Regions from separate parts of the Sedimentibacter sp. MB35-C1 genome, predicted to be linked through region 2. Evidence: riboswitches for the same ligand, from Rfam matches in the RefSeq annotation. Region 2 holds a riboswitch; the other holds the start of a gene.
The links. Region 2 has a riboswitch for glycine ahead of RBQ61_RS12155 (ACT domain-containing protein). Riboswitches for the same ligand answer to the same signal wherever they lie in the genome.
Positions count from the first base shown of each region.

Region 1: another riboswitch for glycine. It lies ahead of gcvT (glycine cleavage system aminomethyltransferase GcvT); the one in region 2 lies ahead of RBQ61_RS12155 (ACT domain-containing protein).

Region 1 covers NZ_CP133188.1:1,085,630-1,093,721, forward strand. The annotation lists gene RBQ61_RS04970 (S9 family peptidase) at 1-249, opposite strand, end outside; gene RBQ61_RS04975 (M42 family metallopeptidase) at 392-1,426, shown strand; gene RBQ61_RS04980 (AEC family transporter) at 1,444-2,382, shown strand; gene RBQ61_RS04985 (TrmH family RNA methyltransferase) at 2,393-3,106, shown strand; gene RBQ61_RS04990 (hypothetical protein) at 3,343-3,606, shown strand; gene RBQ61_RS04995 (flavodoxin domain-containing protein) at 3,644-4,132, opposite strand; glycine riboswitch at 4,364-4,462, shown strand; gene gcvT (glycine cleavage system aminomethyltransferase GcvT) at 4,574-5,668, shown strand; gene gcvH (glycine cleavage system protein GcvH) at 5,697-6,071, shown strand; gene gcvPA (aminomethyl-transferring glycine dehydrogenase subunit GcvPA) at 6,082-7,419, shown strand; gene gcvPB (aminomethyl-transferring glycine dehydrogenase subunit GcvPB) at 7,421-8,092, shown strand, end outside.
Region 2 covers NZ_CP133188.1:2,539,225-2,547,316, reverse strand. The annotation lists gene trxB (thioredoxin-disulfide reductase) at 1-394, shown strand, start outside; gene RBQ61_RS12180 (co-chaperone YbbN) at 405-722, shown strand; gene grdA (glycine/sarcosine/betaine reductase complex selenoprotein A) at 750-1,223, shown strand; gene grdC (glycine/sarcosine/betaine reductase complex component C subunit beta) at 1,303-2,835, shown strand; gene grdD (glycine/sarcosine/betaine reductase complex component C subunit alpha) at 2,848-4,017, shown strand; gene RBQ61_RS12160 (PFL family protein) at 4,150-5,508, opposite strand; gene RBQ61_RS12155 (ACT domain-containing protein) at 5,518-5,787, opposite strand; glycine riboswitch at 5,930-6,020, opposite strand; gene rpoN (RNA polymerase factor sigma-54) at 6,296-7,711, shown strand; gene RBQ61_RS12145 (sugar-binding transcriptional regulator) at 7,981-8,092, shown strand, end outside.

The DNA.
Region 1 (8,092 bases), 1.5 Mb from region 2:
TTCATCACGCATGGATTGAAAAATCAGTGTGGTGTTGTCAAGCCATATAAAAGACTTTTCCTTGTTCATATTGGTAAGTTTTTTGGATTCTCCGGTCAGGCAGTTGTAAGTCCAAATAGTTGAATCGTATTTATTATCGTCGTAATCAGAGGTGTGAACCACAAACGCTGCATGATTTTTATCCGGTGACAGCTCAATCCCCGATAAAAACTTATAATCCAAGAAATCTCTAAGCTTTATGTTTTCCATAATAAACCTCCCTTTAGCGTATATAATTCTAATGATATTATATATTTTAAACCATATGCGTGCAATTATCAATTAAAGTATTGTAAATGTGAAAGGATTAGTAGTATAATTCTATCATAATATTTTTTGGAGGGACAAGTACTTGGAAACTAACATTAAATACACTCTTGAATTGTTGGAGGCAATAATTAGCATACCTAGTCCTACCGGATTTTGTAAGGAGGTTATGCAATATATTGAAAAAAAAGCAGATGAAAGTGAATACAGCATTTCAAGAAATAAAAAAGGTAACAGAATAATTGAAATAGAAGGAATTGACAACAGCTATTGCATAGGAATTCCGGTTCATGTGGATACTTTGGGCGCAATGGTAAGATCAATAAATTCAGACGGTACATTAAAAATTACATCAATAGGCGGAAATATGTTTACAACCCTTGACGGTGAATATTGCAAAATTCATACAAGAACTGGGAAAATATATACTGGAACTATGATTTCGACGTCTCCTTCGGTACATGTATATACTGATGCAAGAAGCAAAGAAAGAACCGAAGAAAATATGATGATAAGGCTTGATGAAAAAGTAAAAAATAAAGAAGATGTACAGAAGCTGGAAATAGGCTCGGGTGATTTTATTTCCATAGATCCGAAGTTTATAATAACGCCTTCAGGTTTTATTAAATCAAGATATCTTGATGACAAGGCAGGAACGGCGTGTGCATTAAGCTTGATGGAAATGTTTAAAAGACTTGGAACAAAACCGAATACTAATGTCAAAATTATAGTTTCATCTTATGAAGAAGTCGGTCATGGATGCTCTAACATACCAGATGATGTAGATGAGCTTGTAGCAATTGATATGGGGTGTATAGGTCTTGATTTATCTTGTACAGAGCATGACGTATCAATTTGTGCCAAGGATAGTTCAGGTCCGTATGATTATGATATTACCAATAAATTAATGGGGATGGCTAAAAAGCATAAATTAAATTATGCAGTAGATATATACCCGATGTATGGCTCGGACGTATCCGCTTCTTTAAAGGGCGGAAATGATATAAGAGGAGCTCTTATCGGTCCGGGGGTTCACGCTTCGCACGGAATGGAAAGAACTCATATTGAAGGTATAGAAAATACTATTAAACTAATTTATGCATATTTGACAGAGCAATAAGATAGAAAGGACTTGATGTGGAAAATTTATTATTCTCAATCAATGTTGTATTGCCAATATTCTCTCTGATGATGATAGGATATTTTCTGAGACAGATAAAAATATTTGACAAAGATTTTCTTGTGAAGGCAAACAATTTTGCATTTAAAGCGCTTCTTCCGGTGCTTTTATTTAATAATATATATAAGAGTCATATTTCAGATTCGGTTAACATACGTTTGATTCTGTTTGCTATAAGTATAGTTTTGATTCTGGTAGGCATAATGTTTATAGTGGTTCCCAAATTTGAAAAGGAAAAAAGAAACCGCGGCGTAATAATACAGGCCATATATAGAAGCAACTTTGTGCTTTTCGGTGTTACGCTCAGCAAGAATATTTTTGGAGATGCTAACCTGGAAGTTGTTACAAGCCTTACTGCAGTAATAATACCGTTGTTTAATTTTCTGGCCGTAGTAATATTGGACTGGTATTCAGAAGTAAAGAGTAATTTATTAGATACTGCCGTAAATATAGTTAAGAATCCGTTAATAATAGGTTCTGTTCTTGGCATCGTATTTTCTATTTTTGGCATAAGGCTTCCGGGTTTTGTGGAAAATGTGGTGTCTGATGTAGCAGGAATGGCTACGCCGCTTGCTTTGATGGTGCTTGGCGGTGAGATTGAAATCAAAAATTTATCAAAAAATATAAGGCATATATATTTTGCCGCATTTGGCAGACTTATACTATTTCCGGCAATTATACTTATTGCCGCAGTATTGCTTGGCTTTAGGGATGTTGAACTTGGAGCGCTACTAAGCATGTCTGCTCCGTCATGTGCTGTTTCAAGCTATACAATGGCGCAGCAATATGATTGTAACTATGAATTGGCCGGACAGCTTGTATTTGTTACTACTATGATATGTCCTTTGACTATATTCATGTTTATATATTTATTGAAGACTTTTGCTCTAATTTAAGGAGAATTAAATGGATATAAAAGCGTATAAAAAGGGCTTTGAGCATTCATATACATTTGGTATGTTTCCAACCGTTGAACTGATAAAATTCCGGCCTGAAGCAGTTGTAAAGGTGCTGGTTAGCTCTAATTATAAATCGGAATCGGATGCCGATATTTTTGAAATTTGCAGAAGGTACGGCGTGAAGACAGAAGTTGCCGATAAAGCGATAAGACGAATAAGTGACAAGGAAAATAATTTTGTTGTTGGTGTGTTTTCCAAATACCAATGCCGGTTGAATGCAGAAGCTTCGCATCTAGTTCTGGTTAATCCGGGAAATATGGGAAATATGGGAACAATTATACGAACGCTGACAGGTTTTGGGTTGAGCAACCTGGCAGTTATAAGTCCCGGCGTCGATATATTTGATCCAAAAGTGGTCAGAGCTTCGATGGGTTCTCTGTTCAGAATAAATTTTAAATATTTTGATAGTTTTGATGAATATAAAGATGCGTATAATAATAGAAGAATTTATACATTTATGTTGGACGGAGCAAAGACACTAAAGGATGTTAGGCATGATGAAAACGAGCTGTTTTCTCTTGTTTTTGGAAATGAATCCACAGGACTGGATTCAAGCTTTTCTTCTGCAGGTACAAGTGTGTTTATAAAGCATACCGACAGGATAGACTCCCTAAACTTAACCATAGCTGCCGGAATTGCAATGTATCATTTTTGCAGTTAGATTTATTGTAAAAAAATACTTTGAATTCAATAAAAAGGATAAATAATTCATCGCCAAATGTTAATAATATATTTGAGGCAGCAAATTGTAATAACTGTCTTTAATATGTTGATTGAAGGTGATCGATCATTACGAACAATAATAGCAAAAATTCAAATAACGATTCATTGTTATTGAATTGGGAAGAACAGTCAAAATTAGACAGCCAACAAAACTTAAGGGAGCAGATGAAGCGAATGAATAATAATTTCCAAAATAAGAATGAAACCAACAGATTTGAAAACAAGAATAACAATAATTTCGAAAACAAAAATAATAACAAAAACAATAACAACAGATTTGAAAACAAAAACAACAACAGGTTAAACAATCGTGAGAACAATAGATTTGATAACCGCGAAAATAACAATCAAAACAATAATCAAAATAATAATAATCAAAACAATAACAACAGAAACAATAACAACAGAAACAATAACAACAATAATGACTTTAGATAACACTAAAAATAAGAATGGCAACTTAAAAATGCCATTCTTATTTTTTTGATTGTAATATATCACTTGCCATTGTCTGTATACTTTCGTAATCTATTTCTGTAAATTTTCGGCTTTCTAATTTGAAATTTTTTTGAACGGTTTTAATAATTAATCGATCAAACAATTTATGGGGCTTAACTTTTAATTTTCCTCCGAAGCATTGGATTGATATGGATTTGTTCAATAGTTTCTTTGGGAAATTATGAAGTAGGTATTGATTAGCTTTTTCTGGGAAACCGCAACACAAATATATGGCAGTGTTTTTTTTCATAAGTACTTCTAAGTTATGTCTGATAAAATTTACTACTGAAGAATGTATGTTGTTAAATCTTATACAACTTCCTATTATAATGGTATCATAGCCAGATATGTCCGGGCTTTCTTTAGTTAAATTTACTACATGAGAACCAGGAAGTTTTTCAGACAGTAACTTCGCGCATTCTGAAGTAGTGCTGTTATTGCCTGCATATGTTATTAAAATATTCATTTTCCACTCCATATATTGATATATATAAAATAATAATAGTTTAGCAGATAAAAGTCAAGAAGTATATATTGATATAAAGTTATCATAAATATGCGGACAATAGCTCTCTTAAAAGTAGTTTTTTTCACGATACAAAAACTGTTGACTCTTTGGAATTAAAGTTTTATAATATGGTTAAAAGTAACAAATAAAGGTTTATCAGTAAGAATAAAAATACGCAAGTATAATTGTATGAAAAGCTTTGGAGAGACCCCGAAGGGGGAGCCGAAGAAGCAAGTCGCACGTGTCGAGTGCGATGAAACTTTCAGGCAAAAGGATGAAGCTTGGACAATTCTCTGAATAACAAAGATTAAGACAGAGGTAATGACATTGGTTATTATCGCTGTCTTTTATTTTAGGCATTATTATATGTCAAATGAATAATTGAAAAGGAGTGATTTAGTGAAAACGACACCATTATATGAAAAGCATTTAGAATTAAAGGGTAAAATAATTGACTTTGGCGGTTGGAATCTTCCTGTGGAATATTCGGGGATAATTTTGGAGCATGAGGCAGTTAGAAGTAAGGCGGGATTGTTTGATGTGTCTCATATGGGAGAGATAACAGTCAAAGGTGAAGATGCGGAAAAATATCTGCAAATGATTGTTACTAATGATATTTCTGTTCTTGCGGATAATCAGATAGCATATACAACAATGTGCTATGAAGATGGTGGAGTAGTAGATGATTTGCTGGTGTACAAATACAGCAGTACTGATTATTTGCTTGTTGTTAACGCTTCGAACACTGAAAAGGATTATGAGTGGTTGAATAATAATGCGTTAGGGAATATAAAAATTAAAAACGTATCGCTTGATTATGCTCAGCTTGCTCTTCAAGGGCCTGAAGCACAAGCGATTTTACAGAAGCTTGTAAATGAAAATTTAGACGAAATAGAATTTTATCATTTTAAAAGCGACGTGAATGTTGGTGGAATAAGTGCTTTGTTATCACGAACAGGATATACCGGAGAAGATGGGTTTGAACTTTACTTCGCTTCTTCCGAAGGGCCTAAGATGTGGGATATGCTTCTTGAGGCAGGAAAGGAAAACGGAATAGTTCCGGTGGGACTGGGAGCAAGAGATACATTGAGATTTGAAGCGGCTCTTCCTTTATACGGTCACGAAATAGATAAAGATGTAACGCCTCTGGAGGCTGGCCTGGGTTTTTGCGTAAAATTATCAAAGAATAATTTTATAGGAAGGAATACCTTATCAGAGCAAAAGGCATCAGGATTAAAAAGGAAACTTGTGGGATTTGAAATGCTTGGAAGGGGAATTCCAAGGAATCGATACGAAGTGCACTCAGACGGTAAAAAAATAGGCTATGTAACTACAGGGAGCTATTCGCCTACTTTGAAGAAAAATATAGGTCTTGCATTAGTAGATGCAGAATATGCAAAGGAAAAAACACCTATTGAGATTGTCATAAGAAATAAAAATGTAAAAGCTGAAGTTATTAAAAAGCCATTTTATACAAAAAAATATAAAAAATAATGAAAATATAAAAATAATGGAGGGCATTATGAAATTATTAAAGGAATTAAAATATGTAGAATCACATGAATGGGTGAAAGTAGAAGGAAGCAAGGCTTATATAGGTATAACAGATTATGCTCAGGATCATTTGGGTGAAGTGGTGTACGCTGAACTTCCTGAAGTGGGTGCAACTGTTGAAAAGGGAGACCAATTTGTAGTTCTTGAATCAGTAAAGGCTGCATCAGATGTTTATGCTCCGCTTTCAGGCACTATAGTTGAAGTCAATGAAGAGCTTGCAGACAGCCCAGAAAAGATAAATGAATCACCGTACGATGCATGGTTTGCTGTTATAGAAATGTCCAATCCAGATGAAACACAATCTCTGCTTACGTCAGAAGACTACGAAAAAATATGCGAGTAAGGAGGAACGAATGACAAGATATATAGGAAATACTAATAATGACCAAGAGCAGATGCTTAAAGAAATGGGATATGATAGTATCGAGTCTCTATTCAAGTCAGTTCCTCAGTCGGTAATGCTAAAAACAAATTTGGATATTCCAGAGGCGGTATCTGAAATGGAGCTTGTAGAGAAGATGAAGTTATTAGCAAATAAAAACTGTAATCTTGATGACTATACATGCTTTTTAGGTGCAGGTGCCTACGACCATTATATTCCGGCGGTTATAGATCACTTAATTTCACGCCAGGAGTTTTATACAGCGTATACTCCATATCAGCCAGAAATAAGTCAGGGGACACTGCAGGCCATTTTTGAATATCAGACGTTGATAAGCGAATTGACAGGCCTTCCTGTTGCAAATGCTTCGTTGTATGATGGTGCTACTGCATTGACAGAGGCAGCAATCATGGCATGCGAAGCTACGAAGAGATCCGAGGTTATAATTGCATCAAATGCTCATCCTGAAAGTATAAAAGTGCTTAAGACATACGCGCAGTTTAGAGATATTACGGTAACTGCTGTCGGATATAAAGACGGACAAATTGATTTGGATGATTTAAAAAATAAAATTAATGAAAACACGGCCGCTGTAATTATTCAGAGCCCTAACTTCTTTGGAATTATTGAAAATATAAAAGATATAGCAGATATAGCTCATGAAAATAAGAGCCTGCTAATAGCCAGTGCTGATCCAATATCGTTGGCATTGCTGAAAAGCCCTGGGGAATTGGGAGCTGACATAGCTGTAGGCGATGGACAGTCACTGGGAAATCCACTAAGCTTCGGCGGACCTTACCTAGGATTCATAGCAGTTACAAAAAAACTTATGAGAAAATTGCCTGGCAGAATTGTAGGAGAGACTGTTGATAAGGATGGGAACAGAGGCTTCGTTCTTACACTACAGACGAGAGAACAGCACATAAGAAGGGAAAAAGCGACTTCTAACATTTGCTCAAATCAATCATTAAATGCTTTGACTGCCGCTATTTACCTAACGCTTATGGGAAAAGAAGGATTAAAGGAAGTTGCCAACCTTTGCGTACAGAAAGCGCATTATACATATAATGAATTAATTGGAACGGGAAAATTCAGTTCCGTATTTTCTAAGCCATTCTTTAAGGAATTTACGGTAAAGAGCGAGAAAGATGTAGCAAGCCTTAACAAAGACCTACTGAAATACAACATTATCGGAGGCTATGAACTGGCAAAAGATTATCCAGAACTAAAAGACGGCTGGCTTTTGGCTGTAACAGAAAAACGTACAAAAAGTGAAATAGATAATTTTATTAGAAAGGCGGCAGAATAATATGCTAAAACATCAACCCTTGATATTTGAATTAAGCAGAGAAGGGCGAAAAGCATATTCTCTGCCTGAATGTGATGTTCCTTCTTTAGAAATGGAAGAACTTATTGGTAATGAATATTTAAGAGAAAAATCTCCTGAACTGCCTGAGGTAAGTGAACTTGATGCGGTACGTCATTTCACACAACTTTCGCAGAGAAACCACGGTGTAGATACAGGGTTCTACCCTCTGGGAAGCTGTACAATGAAGTATAACCCAAAGGTAGACGAAGTAGTAGCAAGATTTGACGGATTTTCAAAAATTCATCCATATCAGCCGGAAGAAATTTCACAAGGAGCTATGCAGGTGATATACGAGCTTGATGGCATGCTTTCAGAAATTTCGGGAATGGACAAATGTACTCTTCAGCCTGCGGCAGGAGCTCACGGAGAGCTGACGGGCCTTATGATAATAAAGGCATATCACAGAAGTAGAGGCGACGAAAAAAGAAATATAATAATTATTCCTGATTCAGCCCATGGAACAAATCCTGCTTCAGCAGTAGTTGCAGGGTTTGAGACAGTTGAAGTTAAGTCAAATGATAAGGGTTTAGTTGATTTAGAATCCCTAAAAACTGTTATGAGTGATAAAGTGGCAGGGCTTATGCTGACAAATCCTAATACGCTTGGTTTGTTT
Region 2 (8,092 bases):
CGCAAAATCAATACAAGAAAAAGCCAAAGCAAATCCAAAAATTAACTTTATATGGGATTCAGTAGTAAAAGAAATAAAAGGCGACGGCATAGTAGATACAATGGTTTTAGAAAATGTAAAAACCAAAGAAACAACAGAAATAAAAGCCGACGAAGAAGACGGTACATTCGGTATATTCGTATTCATAGGATACGAGCCAAAGACCAAACTGTACGAAGGAATACTTAAATTAGAAAGAGGCTATGTAGAAACCGACGAAAACATGAAAACAAACATAGAAGGCGTATACGCAGCCGGAGATATTAGAGTAAAAAGCCTGAGACAAGTAGTTACGGCAGCCGGAGACGGAGCCATAGCAGCAGTACAGGCAGAAAAATATATAGAATCATTATAGGAGGGAAAGAATGTTAGTACTCGATAAAACCACATTTGAACCAGAAGTATTAAAAGGCGAAGGATACATATTAGTAGACTTTTTCGGAGACGGATGCGCACCATGCGAAGCATTAATGCCCCACGTAGAAGCACTGTCAGAAAAATACGACGGCAAAATAAAATTCACAAAACTAAACACAACAAAAGCAAGAAGAGTAGCAATAGGACAGAAAGTACTTGGCTTACCAGTTATTGCAATCTATAAAGACGGAGAAAAAGTAGAAGAACTCATAAAAGAAGACGCTACACCCGACAATGTAGAAGCAATGATAAAAAAATATATATAACAAAAAAACCAAATAAGGAGGAAAAAAATGAGCTTATTAAAAGGTAAAAAAGTAATAATAATAGGCGACAGAGATGGAATACCAGGACCAGCCATAGAAGAATGCGTAAAAACCGCAGGCGGCGAAACAGTATTTTCATCAACAGAATGCTTCGTCTGAACAAGCGCAGGAGCAATGGATTTGGAAAATCAAAAAAGGGTTAAAGAATTTGCAGAAAAGTACGGTGCAGAGAACCTAGTAGTAGTACTTGGAGCAGCAGAAGGAGAAGCAGCAGGATTAGCTGCAGAAACCGTAACAAACGGAGACCCAACATTTGCAGGTCCATTGACAGGAGTTCAGTTAGGACTCTCAGTATTCCACGTGTGCGAACCAGAAATAAAAGAAGAAGTAGACGAAGCCGTTTACGACGAGCAAATCAGTATGATGGAAATGGTATTGGATGTTGACGATATAATAAGCGAAATGACACCAATAAGAGAAGACTATTGTAAATATCTTTAATATTTAGTACTTTATATAGACAATCGAATTTATTTGCTTCGCAGAAATGCGAAGCAAATTTTGAATAACGGAGGTTATTATGAACAGTGTAATAAAAGGAGCCAGCTATATATTGGCATTTACTCCTGATATGGTTATCCATAACGGAACAACCCAAACAACTGAAAGAACCGTAAATCCAAACTCAGAATACCTAAAACAAATAAAAGACCACCTGAGAACCTTTGAAGAAGTAGTGAACTATCTTCCAAACCAGACATATATAGGAAACATAACACCAGAAGAACTTGCAGGATACGCACAGCCATGGAACGACAAAAAGCTCGAAAAAGCAGAAAGATGGGGAAAATTCGGAGAAATAATGCCGCAGGACGAATTTATAGTTCTGATGCAGATGTGTGACGTATTCGACCTTGTAAAAATAGAAAACAACTTCTTAGCCGAAACAAAAGCAAAGCTTGAAAAACATCCATTATTTGATGAAGCATTGCTAAGCAGAATCAAGCAGGGAGAAGAAGCAGAAACAATAAAAAAATACGTTGATGAAGAACATTCAGAACCATTATACAACGACGGCAAACTAGTAGGCTGCGTAAAAAGAGCACACGACATAGACGTTAACCTAAGCGCCCATGTAATGATGGAAAACTTAGTATCAAAAGCATCAAACGTACTTGCATTATTAAACCTCACATACAAAAACGACATAAACAAAGAAGAAATAGACTATGTAATAGACTGCTGCGAAGAAGCATGCGGAGATATGAACCAAAGAGGCGGAGGAAACTTTGCAAAAGCCTGCGCAGAAGTAGCAGGATTTGTAAATGCAACAGGATCAGACACAAGAGGATTCTGTGCAGGACCGACCCATGCGCTGATAGAAGCAGCAGCATTAGTAAAAGCAGGAGTATTCAACAACGTTGTAGTATCCGCCGGTGGATGCACAGCAAAACTTGGAATGAACGGAAAAGACCACATAAAAAAAGGACTTCCGATTTTAGAAGACGTATTAGGCGGCTTTGCCATACTCATAAGCAAAAATGACGGAGTAAGCCCCGAAATAAACCTAGACCTGGTAGGAAAACACACAGTAGGAACAGGATCATCACCACAGGCAGTTATATCATCATTAGTTTCATCCTTAGAAAAAGCAGGCATGAAAATAACAGATGTAGATAAATACTCAGTAGAAATGCAAAACCCAGACATAACAAAACCAGCAGGAGCAGGAGATGTGCCATTGGCAAACTACAAGATGATAGGAGCCCTGGCAGTAAAAATGGGTCACATGGAGAGAAAAGAATTAGCAGAGTTCACAGCTAAACATGGTATGGTTGGCTGGGCACCTACACAAGGACATATACCTTCAGGAGTTCCTTACATAGGATTCTGCAGACAAGATATCATGGACGGAAAAATAAAAAATACTATGATAGTAGGAAAAGGAAGTCTCTTCCTAGGAAGAATGACAAACCTGTTTGACGGCGTATCCTTTATTATTGAAGCAAATAAAGGAGAACAAGAACCGCAGTCAACAATTTCAGAGGAAAAAGTAAAAGGACTTATTGCAGAAGCTCTGAAGAACTTCGCTTCAAATCTATTGGCAGAATAGGAGGGCATTTATATGTCTGAAAAACAAGTAAAACAAATAATAGGCAAAGTGTTCGATCAGCTGGCAGACACACTGATTAGCGGAGAATACGGACAGAAGCCGAAGGTAGCCGTTACTGCCATGGGAAGCGAACACGGTGAAGATAATATTTATTCAGCAGCAGTAAAAGCAGCAAAAAGCGGAATAGATACTACCGTAATCGGATCAAAAGAAGCAGAAGGTGTAAAAACAGCATTTGTAAATACAGAAGACGAAGCACATACAACCATGGAATCACTACTTAATTCCAAAGAAGTAGATGCAGCGGTAACGATGCATTATCCATTCCCCATAGGAGTTTCAACAGTAGGAAGAGTAGTAACTCCCGGAAAAGGAAAAGAGATGTTCATAGCAACAACAACAGGAACATCCTCAACCGATAAAGTGGAAGGTATGGTTAAAAATGCTATTTACGGCATAATAACAGCCAAAGCATGCGGGATAAAAAATCCTACAGTAGGTATATTAAATGTTGACGGAGCAAGACAAACAGAAATAGCACTTAAGAAACTTAAAGACCAAGGTTACGACATAAACTTCGCAGCATCACAAAGAGCAGACGGCGGTGCTGTTATGAGAGGAAATGACCTTCTAACAGGTTCTGCAGACGTCATGGTAATGGATTCGCTGACAGGAAATTTAATGATAAAAATCTTTTCTTCCTATACAACAGGCGGAAGCTACGAATCATTAGGATATGGCTACGGCCCCGGAATAGGAGAAAACTTTGATAAACTGATTCTTATTATTTCAAGAGCTTCAGGTTCGCCGCTGGTTGAAGGAGCAATCAAATTTGCTGCTGAGCTGGTTAAGGGAGGATGCCTTGAAATAGCTAAAAAGGAATTTGAAAAGGCTCACAAGGCCGGCCTGACAGAAATATTAAGCGGGCTTAAATCTTCTAAAAAGCCTGCCGAAGAAGAAATAAAGGCTCCGGAAAAACAAGTGGTAACTTCTCAGATTTCAGGTGTTGAAATAATGGACTTGGAAGATGCCGTTAAGCTTTTATGGAAAAACGGAATTTACGCTGAAAGCGGAATGGGATGTACCGGACCTATAATTTTAGTAAATGATGCAAATATTGATAAGGCAATTGAAATTCTTGCCGAAAATGAGTATATTGCTAAAGAAAAATCTGATTGTTGATACCTGTGGAAGGTTGTTGAAAAAGTTCGTCCTGCGCAAGGCATCGTAATGCAGACGGACTTTTTTAACATTATGGGCAGTGCTTCTTGCACCTGCCCATATTATTTGAAGAAAAGCACTGCATAGATAATTCTAATTTTTAAAGCTGTGTATCGGAGCAGGTATTTTACCTCCTCTTTCTATGAATTTATCGCTTGAAAATTTACTTACAGGCATTATTGGTGCTCTGCCCAGCAGACCTCCAAATTCTGCCGTATCGCCTAGGCTTTTTCCGTATACCGGAATTAATCTTACGGCTGTTGTTTTCTGATTAATAACACCTATGGCACATTCATCAGCCATTATTGCAGAAATTGTGCTTGCTTTTGTATCTCCCGGTATAGCAATCATATCTAATCCCACTGAACAAACACAAGTCATTGCTTCAAGTTTTTCAATGACCAAAGAACCTCTGTTAACTGCATTTATCATTCCTTCGTCCTCACTTACAGGTATAAAAGCGCCGCTCAAGCCTCCCACGTTTGAAGAAGCCATAATTCCTCCCTTTTTAACGGCATCATTTAGCAGTGCCAGGGCTGCAGTTGTACCGTGAGCTCCGCAGCTTTCAAGCCCTATTTCTTCCAGAATTCTTGCAACACTATCACCTATATCTGCAGTAGGAGCAAGAGATAAATCCATTATGCCAAATGGTATGTCCAATATTTGTGAAATTTCCTTTGCAACAACTTCTCCGGCTCTTGTAAGCTTAAAAGCTGTTTTCTTTATTGTCTCGCATACTGATGTGAAGTCCTGACCCCTTATTTGTTCAAGTGCGTTTTTAACGACTCCGGGGCCGCTTACGCCTACATTTATTGAAGCTTCAGGTTGTCCGGGCCCATGAAATGCTCCTGCCATAAAGGGATTGTCCTCAACAGCATTTGCGAATATAACCAATTTTGCACAACCAATGCTGTTGTTATCTCTTGTAAGATAAGCGGTATCTTTAACAATTTTGCCCATTAACTTTATTGCATCCATATTTATACCTGCTTTAGTTGAAGCTACGTTAATTGAAGAACAAACTTTTTCTGTTGAAGCCAAAGCTTCAGGAATTGAATTTATTAAGATTAAATCTCCCTTAGTAAACCCTTTTTGAACTAGAGCAGAGTATCCTCCTATGAAGTCAACTCCGGCTGTATCTGCAGCTTTGTCTAGAGTCTGTGCAAATTTTACATAGTCGGTGTCATTGCATGAACCTGCAATTAATGAAACGGGAGTTACGGAAATTCTTTTGTTTATAATGGGGATACCAAATTCTTTTTCGGTTTTTTCAGCTGTTTCAACAAAATGTTCAGATAATCGCGTTATTTTATCATATATTTTATTCCTGGATTTTTGACCATCTGTATCTGCACAGTCTAAAAGTGAAATTCCCATTGTAATAGTTCTAATGTCAAATTTTAATTTATCAACCATATTAATGGTTTCAAGTATATTTTTATAATTAATCATTTTGTCTCCTTATATTTCATACATTTTGTCAAAAATATCTTCTCGTTGTATTCTAATATTCATACATAATTCATCACCTTTTTTGTTAAGGTGCTGCTGCAGGTCAGCGAATCCTATGTTCATTTTATCTAAATCAACCAACATTATCATTGTAAAGTACTCTCTCATTACTGTCTGGTTAATGTCAAGAATATTTATGCTGCAATTTGATAAAAGAGTTGAAATGCCGGCAATTATGCCAGTTTTGTCTTTCCCTATTATTGTTATTATACCTTTCATTATGTCCTCCAAATATTTAGTTGTGGATGAAAGTCAGGGCATAACCGCTTCACACAAAATATTGGCTTCCTTTCTGCCGAAAATACAAAAAAGAGACTTGGAAGTCTCTTTCTTTTAACAACAAAAATAAAAATACCTAGTATTTTATATCTCTGTTCTTTTACCTGAGAGTTTCATTACATTACGTAACTTTCCCCTTCGGTGCTCAAGTGAGTCTCTCCAGAGTTATGTCCATTGACGGTTAATTTATAATCTTCCGCCAACTTCATCCAACATGTTTTATTAGACGTCAGTATACACTCATTATTTATAAAAATCAAGTAATATTTTAAATTTAATATAAATTAGTTTAGCATAATTAATAAATTTTTGGTATAATGATATACTGGAAGCAATAATAGGAATTCAAATTATAATGATGTACAATAATTATAATTGCTTAATGATATAATAAATATTGAAATTTTAATAAAACTTGGTATAATAGATATCAACAAGGAGTGATATTATGAAAATGGGTTTTGAACTAAACTTATCACAAACTCAAAAGCTTATAATGACGCCTGAATTGAGACAAGCTATTCAAATTCTGCAATTCAACAATGTTGAGTTAATGGAGTTTATATACAAGCAATTGGAGGTAAATCCTTTTCTTGAATCAGCTGACAGCAAAAATCAGGAATCTGGTTCAACAGAAAATACGGGTGATGAATCTAATTATGATAAAAACGATAGCAAAGATGAAATCGATTGGAAGGAAGTCACAGAGAGGTATGACGATTTAAGTTATAAGGCATATGAGAGAAATACCGATTCAGATGAAAGGCAATCATTTGAAAGCTACACTTCAAAAAAAATGTCTTTAAAAGATCATCTTATGGTGCAGCTTGGGGTTTCTGTAAAGACAAGCAAGGAAAAGAGAATAGGTGAATTTATAATAGAGTCTCTTGACAATAAAGGGTACTTGGGATGCTCCCTTCAGGATATAAGCTTGCTGCTGAATGAAGACGTCATAGAAATAGAAAGAATTTTAAGGTTGATACAAACTTTTGATCCGGTTGGAGTAGCGGCAAGAAACTTGAGCGAATGCCTTATGATACAGCTCAGAGAAAAAGGAATACAGGATAAGAATGCATATATTATAGCTGAAAATTATCTGGAGGAAATTGCATTAAACAAGGTGCAAAAGATTGCGAAGGATTTAAAAATAAGTGTTACGAGAGTTCAAGGCCTGTGTGACATAATCAAAATGCTTGAACCAAAGCCGTCCAGAGGATTCATTGTAGATTCGGATAATATAAGGTATATAGTTCCTGATGTTACTATAGAAAAAATAAATGATGAATATGTAATAATCGTAAATGACAATAATCTTCCTACGATCACTATAAGCAGCTACTATAAAAGCATGATTAACAATTTGGCCGACAAGGAAGCAAATAAATTTGTAAATGATAAGCTTAATTCATCAATGTGGCTTATTAAGAGCATTGAACAAAGAAGAATGACATTGTACAAGGTTACTGAATCAATACTAAAATTTCAGAGAAGATTTTTTGAAGAAGGCAAGACGGCATTGAAGCCTTTGGTGTTGAAAGACGTGGCTGACGATATTGGTGTGCATGAATCTACAGTAAGCAGAGCAACAAACGGAAAATATGTTCAGACGCCAAGAGGACTGTTTGAATTAAAATATTTCTTTGCAAGCAGTATTAGTGAAACCGGAGGCGATGGAATTTCATCAACAAGTGTTAAGACTCAAATACAAAATTTGATTAACGGAGAAAATTCTCAAAAACCCATGAGTGACCAAAAGATTGCAGAAATGTTAAGTGCCGAAGGTATAAAAATTTCAAGAAGAACTGTAGCGAAATACAGAGATGAGATGAGAATACCTTCATCTTCAATGAGAAGAAGGTTTTGATAAAGCATAAATCAGAACGTACAATTACGTACGCTCTTTTTTATTTTTTGCTGTACATAAATTATTTAGTGTGATATAATTTTAACTGTAGAACATATTTGAGCATACAAATCGTAATAGTATAACACATTTCTTTTTAACATTTCTTTTTTTATCAAATTAAAAATTCAAAAAATTTTAAATTAGTATTGCAATATAAGAGAAATATGGTAAAATGATGCTAGGGACACAAAGTGCATATATGGGACATATTATATCCCGGAGGGTGTATGGATATAAACAAAATACTTGAAATACAAAATAGAATAGTTCCTGAAACTTTTGATTTATTAATGAAGAGATATGAAATTCTTAAAATTATAAGCACTTTTCAGCCGATTG